Regions from separate parts of the Arthrobacter sp. 05L417 genome, predicted to be linked through region 2. Evidence: riboswitches for the same ligand, from Rfam matches in the RefSeq annotation. Region 2 holds a riboswitch; the other holds the start of a gene.
The links. Region 2 has a riboswitch for cyclic di-AMP ahead of AC1DJW_RS12035 (aggregation-promoting factor C-terminal-like domain-containing protein). Riboswitches for the same ligand answer to the same signal wherever they lie in the genome.
Positions count from the first base shown of each region.

Region 1: it holds a riboswitch for cyclic di-AMP, as region 2 does, so the genes downstream of both, AC1DJW_RS13410 (M23 family metallopeptidase) here and AC1DJW_RS12035 (aggregation-promoting factor C-terminal-like domain-containing protein) in region 2, are expected to answer to the same signal.

Region 1 covers NZ_JBFTOG010000016.1:25,507-28,903, forward strand. Annotated here, with positions in the region: gene serC (phosphoserine transaminase) at 1-226, opposite strand, end outside; gene AC1DJW_RS13405 (iron-dependent transcriptional repressor DtxR) at 589-1,284, shown strand; cyclic di-AMP (ydaO/yuaA leader) riboswitch at 1,411-1,620, shown strand; gene AC1DJW_RS13410 (M23 family metallopeptidase) at 1,623-2,441, shown strand; cyclic di-AMP (ydaO/yuaA leader) riboswitch at 2,587-2,753, shown strand; gene AC1DJW_RS13415 (NlpC/P60 family protein) at 2,759-3,397, shown strand, end outside.
Region 2 covers NZ_JBFTOG010000013.1:77,731-81,127, reverse strand. Annotated here, with positions in the region: gene AC1DJW_RS12040 (bifunctional glycosyltransferase family 2/GtrA family protein) at 1-351, opposite strand, end outside; gene AC1DJW_RS12035 (aggregation-promoting factor C-terminal-like domain-containing protein) at 515-1,252, opposite strand; cyclic di-AMP (ydaO/yuaA leader) riboswitch at 1,255-1,428, opposite strand; gene AC1DJW_RS12030 (sensor histidine kinase) at 1,594-3,072, opposite strand; gene AC1DJW_RS12025 (response regulator transcription factor) at 3,085-3,397, opposite strand, start outside.

The DNA.
Region 1 (3,397 bases), on a different contig from region 2:
GAATCACCTCGTAGCCCTCGGGTGCACGGAAGAACTGGCTAAGCCCCTCGCGGACCGAGCCCACCAGGTTCTTGACCGGCGCCTGACGGTGGGAGGTGCCGAGGATCGTTGTCGAGGCGGCGGACAGTGCCTCGATCTGCTCGGGGCGGACCTTGGAGGGCCCGGCGCCGAAGCGGCCGTCCTTGGGCAGCAAATCGGCAGGGATGGTGATGCTGTTGTCGCTCACGGGATGCTCCAATGGTGAAGTAGCGGCCTAGATGGGTCGTGGCAGGCGGCAAGCTGCCCCCTTCGACTCCCCAATTCTGCCTGACTCCGCGGGCGGGGACAGAACCGAAGGTGTCATAGTCCGCCACGTGGAAAGCATTTGTTCCACCGGGCGTGGGGCCCGTGCCTGACCGGGCGACGGAGGGGCGCTGGAGCGGGACGCTGAGCGGGTGCCGGAATTATCCGGAGTAATTCAAAATAGGCTAAGCTTGGAGCTGGCGCCCGGACCGGGACGGCCGGCCGGTTCGGCCATTGTTCGACCACTGAGTCGGCTGCGGTACGGTGGAAAATACGCAAGATACTGCGCTCGAGGAGCTGAGCTGGATGACGGATCTGATCGATACCACTGAGATGTATCTTCGGACCATTTTGGAGCTTGAAGAAGAGAACATCGTGGCTCTTCGCGCACGCATCGCCGAGCGCTTGCGGCACTCCGGCCCAACCGTTTCCCAGACCATCGGACGCATGGAACGCGACGGCCTGGTTATTGTTTCAAATGACCGGCACCTTGAGCTGACCGAAACCGGCCGGAAACGCGCCACCGAGGTCATGCGAAAGCACCGGCTCGCCGAGCGGCTCCTGGCCGATGTCATCGGACTGGACTGGGCCTACGTCCACGATGAGGCATGCCGCTGGGAGCACGTTATGAGTGAGCGCGTGGAACGGCGGCTCTACGAGCTCCTGGACCACCCCACGGAATCGCCGTACGGCAACCCCATTCCCGGACTCGAAGCACTGGGTGGAGCCGCATCGCATGCCTTCACGGATGGCGTGGTCAACCTTCTTGAAGCAATGAACGAATACTCACCGGAAAACAGGGTCACCGTCAGTCGGCTGGCCGAACCGATCCAGGTGGAACCGGAACTGCTCGTGCAGCTGGACGAGGGCGGAATCCGGCCCGGCGCGAGGGTTTCCCTGGAACGTGTGGGGGAGTACATCTCCGTTCGCGTACCCAATATCGACGGCGCGCTGGAGCTGCCGCCCGAGGTTGCCTCGCACGTGTTTGTCACGGTCGCCTAAGCTGCCCGGTAAGGGCCGTCGGCAAAGATAACGAAATTATTACTGCGGGGGTTAATCCCCTATAGTTGACTACTGGCGCCGATACCAAAGCGTTACCTGATCCGAAGCCGAGTTCTGCCAGCGGATCAGGTGGATTAGTCCATTCACTGGCAGAAGCGGGGGAACCACCATCGGCTGTCGAAAGGCGGCCTTGGGGTGAAGTCCGCAGCGGAAGTGCAAGCAGCGCAGGGTTCCTCCGGGACATACCTGCGCTTCGCGCCCTTCGCGCGGACCGGGTCCACGATCTCTCTGGCCCGAATCCGACAGCTAACTTCGCAGGCTTGTCAGAGAGGAAAACCTTGACTACGCAGAACACCAGGGGCCGCAGACGCGCGTCCGGTCCTACTGCTGAGCTGCGGAGCACAAGCGCCGTCGTGCACGAGCGGCCCCGCGATCCCCATCGCGAAGTCCGCCGCCGCAAGGGTCCCTTGCGGCAAATGGCCGAGTTCGCCGCCGCGAGCGGAGCAGGACAGAAGGCCGGAGTGGCCCTTGCCGCCACAGGCCTCATTCTGACGGTCGCCATGCCGGGCACCGGCGCCCTGACGGCCACTGCCAACTCAAACCAAGTCGCGTCGGCCGTGGGCACCCAGCCCGAGATTCCGGCCGCGGCAAGCGCCACGATCGACTTCAGCCGCGCTGCGGTTTCCACCACGGCGGATCCGGACAGCAAGCTCAAGCAGCTCTTGAGTGCGCAGTCCGTCGGCACCATCAAGGAGTCGTCCTCCAAGGGCACCCTGGGGGCGCCGCTGGACACGCTGGTCACCGCCTCGCCGTTCGGCTACCGCGTGAATCCCATCACGGGCGGTTTGGGGGAGTTCCACCGGGGCCAGGACTTCGTGGCCCAGTGCGGCACCCAGGTCCACGCGGCCGCGGCCGGCAAGGTCACATTCGCTGGATGGCATCCGTATGGCGGCGGAAACCGCATCGTGGTGGACCACGGCAACGGCCTGGAAACCACGTACAACCATTTGTCTTCGTTCAGCGTCCAAGTGGGCCAAACGGTCAGCCGCGGCGATGTGATCGCTTTGAGCGGTACCACTGGCGCCTCTACGGGCTGCCACCTCCATTTTGAAGTCATGGTCAACGGCGACGTCGTTGACCCCCTGGGCTGGCTGTAGCCAATCCGATGGACGTCTCTCGCATGCTTGTCACGCTCCGTGACCTGAATGTGACATTCAGCCAAAACTCATGTACCGTCTAACTCGCATCAACTTTTAGAGAGTTGATGCACTCGGGTGGATTGCCTAGCTCTGCCACTGCCCGAGGTTCCGTTCGCAAAACATCGTCTGGCAGAGGCGGGGGACCCACTTTTGGTCATCTTCACCGATGGCCTTGGGGTTAAGTCGCATGACTTCCGAGAGGGAGAAGTGTGGCCGGATGACTCCCATCCGAATCCGACAGCTTACCTCGCGGGCATAGGGAGAGGCCTCTTAACGTGTCTTCACGCTCTACTGTTGCGCGCCACCGTGCCGCGGTCACCAAGACCAACTCGCTTGCCGTTATCGCTAAGACTGTCGGCAGCAACGCCGGTGGCGTAGGCCGCCAGGCGGCAGTTATCGCTGCTGCTTCCGGCCTGGTGCTTACTAGCGGTATCGCAGCCAACGCTGCAGAAACCAACGTCCCCCGCGAGTCCACTTCGACCTCCGCCCTGGAAGTCCAGTCCATCGCCCAAGCCAGCATTTCGGCCGACTCCTCCGTCGCCATCAAGTACGAGCGCCCGGTGGTTTCCACCGAAGCTGCTCCGGTTGTCGCAGCTCCGGTTGCCACCCAGGAAGCCGCTCCGGCTTCGCAGGCTGCGGGTGCCGCTACCGGCGTCTCAACGCTTTCTGTCACGGCTGCTGTTTCACCCGCCACCAAGGTTGCCAGTGGCAAGGGAGCAGCAATTGCTGCCGCAGCTTACGCACAGCTTGGCGTTGCCCAGGACTGCACCGCCCTGGCTTCGAACTCCCTGGCCGCTGTTGGCATCAACTTCCACGGCTGGCCGGCAGACTACCTCTCCCTTGGCCGCACGGTCAGCGCTGCTGAAGCGCAGCCGGGAGACCTGGTCTACTACCAGAACGGTGGCATGGGCATG
Region 2 (3,397 bases):
AGGCAGTTCCCTTGCCACGCGCTCCGCGATTTTCAAGGTGCCGTCCGTGCTCGCGTTGTCCGCCACGGTGATGCGGAAGCCGTGCGGGAAGGATTCGCGCAAGTGGCCGTGAAGCCTGCGCAGGCACTCCTCGAGGTCGCGTTCCTCATTGAAGACGGGGATGGTGACGTCGAGGACAGGGATGGCGGTGTGGGTGTCCACGGGGGCGCGACGCACGGTGCTCGGTTGAATTGGGGTGTTGGGTTGAACGGGGGTGTTGGGGTGGAAAGGCGCGTTGCCTTGGATGGGAAGGCCCGGCGGCACCACCGCGGGGTCCTTCAGGGTTCCGGAGGTGGATTCGATGAGCGTCATGTATCCAGAGTGCGGCTGCCTAATATGAGGGCTTTAGGCGGAACCTGTGACGTGGCTGTGGATGTCTGAGCGCCGTGCGGGAATCATGTGCCCGGCCAGAATACGTCGAGGCCCGCCCCGGAAGGGACGGACCTCGACATACTTTTGCTCGTGGCTCGTGGGCTTAGTACCAGTTGTGGGCCAAGTGGAAGGACCACGCCGCCGACGGCGATCCGTAGCGTTCCTTGATGTAGTTCAGGCCCCAGCGGATCTGAGTCTGGTAATTGGTCTGCCAGTCGGCGCCTTCTGATGCCATCTTGTTGCCCGGCAGCGATTGCCCAATGCCGTAGGCGCCACTGGAGGCGTTGGTGGCAGTGGTGCGCCAATCCGATTCCTTGTTCCACAAGGTGATCAGGGCTGACATTTCGCCCTGGCCCCAACCGTAGGAGGGAAGGATGCTCGCGGCGTAGGCCTGGGCGCCAGCCGGATCATCGACGGCGACGGGTGCGGCCGGAGCTGCTGGCGCCGGGGGTGCCGCGGGGGCGGCCGGTGCGGCAGCCTGGGGCGCGACGGCGGCCGGAGCAGGGGCGGGTGCCTGGCTCGGCGTCGGCGTGGCGCTCGGCTTGGGGCTCGCGCTTGCGCTCGCCGACGGCGTGGCGCTGGCTGATGGCATGGCTGAGTGATCCGCCGTGCGCGATTCGGAGGTCCGGCTCATGTCCTGGGCATTGATGGCCTGTCCGGCGGCCTGGGTGGCGGCGCCTGCACCGAGGAACACGGCGACGACGCCGGCAACAACGGCCATGCGCTGGCCGGTGCCGAGGTTCGAGGCGACTCGCCTCAAGGTGGAACGTGACTTGTTTCTCCGGGCAGGTTCGCCGCGGTGGCGCGCAACAGGGCGCGACTGATTCCTGGAATCAGACATGGTGATTGCCTCTCGACGCCTGCGGAGTTAGCTGTCGGATTCGGATGAGGTCATCCGGCCGTGGCCACAGCGAATTGTGGCGGTACGGCTTCACCCCTAGGGCTGGCTCAACATGAGCGCTTGCCCGGAGACCTGGGTCCCCCGTCTCTGCCTGGACTGTTGGGCACCGGGGAGTGGCAGAGCTCGGCGCCTACCCGGCGGTGGCCGGAATGATCCAGCGCACCCATTCGACGGTACAGGAGGATCCAGCTTAAGTCACATTTAGGTAACGGAGATCACGACGCCGGTGCGTCGACTTGCGCTCGACGCGCACCGGCGTCGCGCTTTTCTGGTTGGTCTCTTCAGGCGGTGGCGGTCCTGAGCGCCGGGAGCCGCACCGCGAACTCCGTCCGGCCCGGGCGGGACGCCACTTCCACCGTGCCGCCATGCGCCTGGACAATGGATTCCACAATCGAAAGGCCGAGCCCGGACGTGCCCTCGGAACCGGAGCGGGCGGCGTCGGCACGGGCAAAGCGCGAGAAGATCCTGCCCTGGAATTCAGGCGGGATGCCCGGGCCGTTGTCGGTCACGGTCACCACGGCACTGCCATCGGCGGAGCGCATGACGCCCGTGACCACGGTGGTTCCCGCCTCGGTGTGCTTGCGGGCATTGGAGAGCAGATTCGCCAGAACCTGGTGGAGTTGGGTGGTGTCGCCGCGGACCGTGAGGGGCTCATCCGGGAGCTTGAGCTGCCAGATGTGCTCGGGGGCCATGACTTTCTCGTCGCTGACGGTTTCGATCACCAACTGCGTAAGGTCCACATCGGTGAACTCCGGCGCCTTCCCTTCGTCAAGCCGGGCCAAGAGAAGGAGGTCCTCTACGAGGGTGGTCATGCGTTCTGACTGGCTCTGCACCCGGCCCAGTGACTTGCGGCCGTCCTCCGTGAACGTCTCGGTCATGCGCAAGAGTTCGGTGTAGCCGCGGATGGCGGTCAGCGGAGTGCGTAGTTCGTGCGACGCGTCGGCCACGAACTGGCGCACCTTTGTCTCACTTTGCTGGCGCGCTTCGAGGGCGCTGGAGACGTTGTCCAGCATCAGGTTCAATGCATGGCCGACGCTTCCCACTTCGGTGCTCGGGTGGGCCGCCGACGCAGGAACGCGCACCGCGAGGGCCACCTCGCCGGCGTCGAGCGGAAGTTTCGATACCTTGGTGGCGACGTCGGAGAGTTGCTCCAAGGGGCGCATGGTGCGGCGGATCAGCACCGTTCCGGCCAGCCCGATCAGGACCAGTCCGCCCAAGGACACCAGCACCATGGTCCACACGAGCGAGGCTTCGGTGTCCTCTTTCGAGGCGAGCGGCAGCCCCGTGATAACCACATCGCCGTAGGGTGTTTCGGCAGCCACCAGCCGGTAGCCGCCACTGGACAGGGTGCGATCAACAGGGCGGCCGTCGGAGGGGAGGGCCAACAGGATTCGCGCGTCGCTGGGGGACAACGGCGCACGGGTGGCATCGGAGGACAAGAATCCGGCATCACTGCTCACCTGGCCGCCAAGAATGCGTGCATTCAGCGTGCCGATGCTCTGGCCCCGGGGATCCAAGGGGTCCGGACGGCCGCCCGGGTTGCCCTGCGGTGGGCGGCCATGGGAGGCCTGCATCAATTGCTGGTCCAGCTGCTTCGTGAGGAACACGTCCATGGAGGCATAGCTGACCACCCCGACGGCACCGCAGATGGCCACAAGGAGTGCCATCGAGAGCAAGATCAAGCGCGTGCGCAAGTGCCAGGTTGAAGGATTGAACCAGCTGTGGTCAGTCTGGCGGGGGATACCCGAGAGTGCGGACATTCGGCGCCCCGGCTATTCGGCAGGCTTGATGACGTAGCCGGCTCCGCGCACCGTGTGGATCATGGGCGGGTGGTTGGCCTCGATCTTCTTGCGCAGGTATGAGATGTAAAGCTCCACGATGTTGGCTTGGCCGCCGAAATCGTAGTCCCACACACGGTCCAGGATCTGGGCCTTGCTCACCACGCGCTTGGGATTTTCCATGAGGTAGCGCAAGAGTTCGAACTGGGTTGCCGTGAGCGGGATGTCCTCGCCGCCGCGGGTAACTTCGCGGGTGTCCACGTTCAGGGTCAAGTCACCCACCACCAGCTCGGCCGTGTCCATCGCG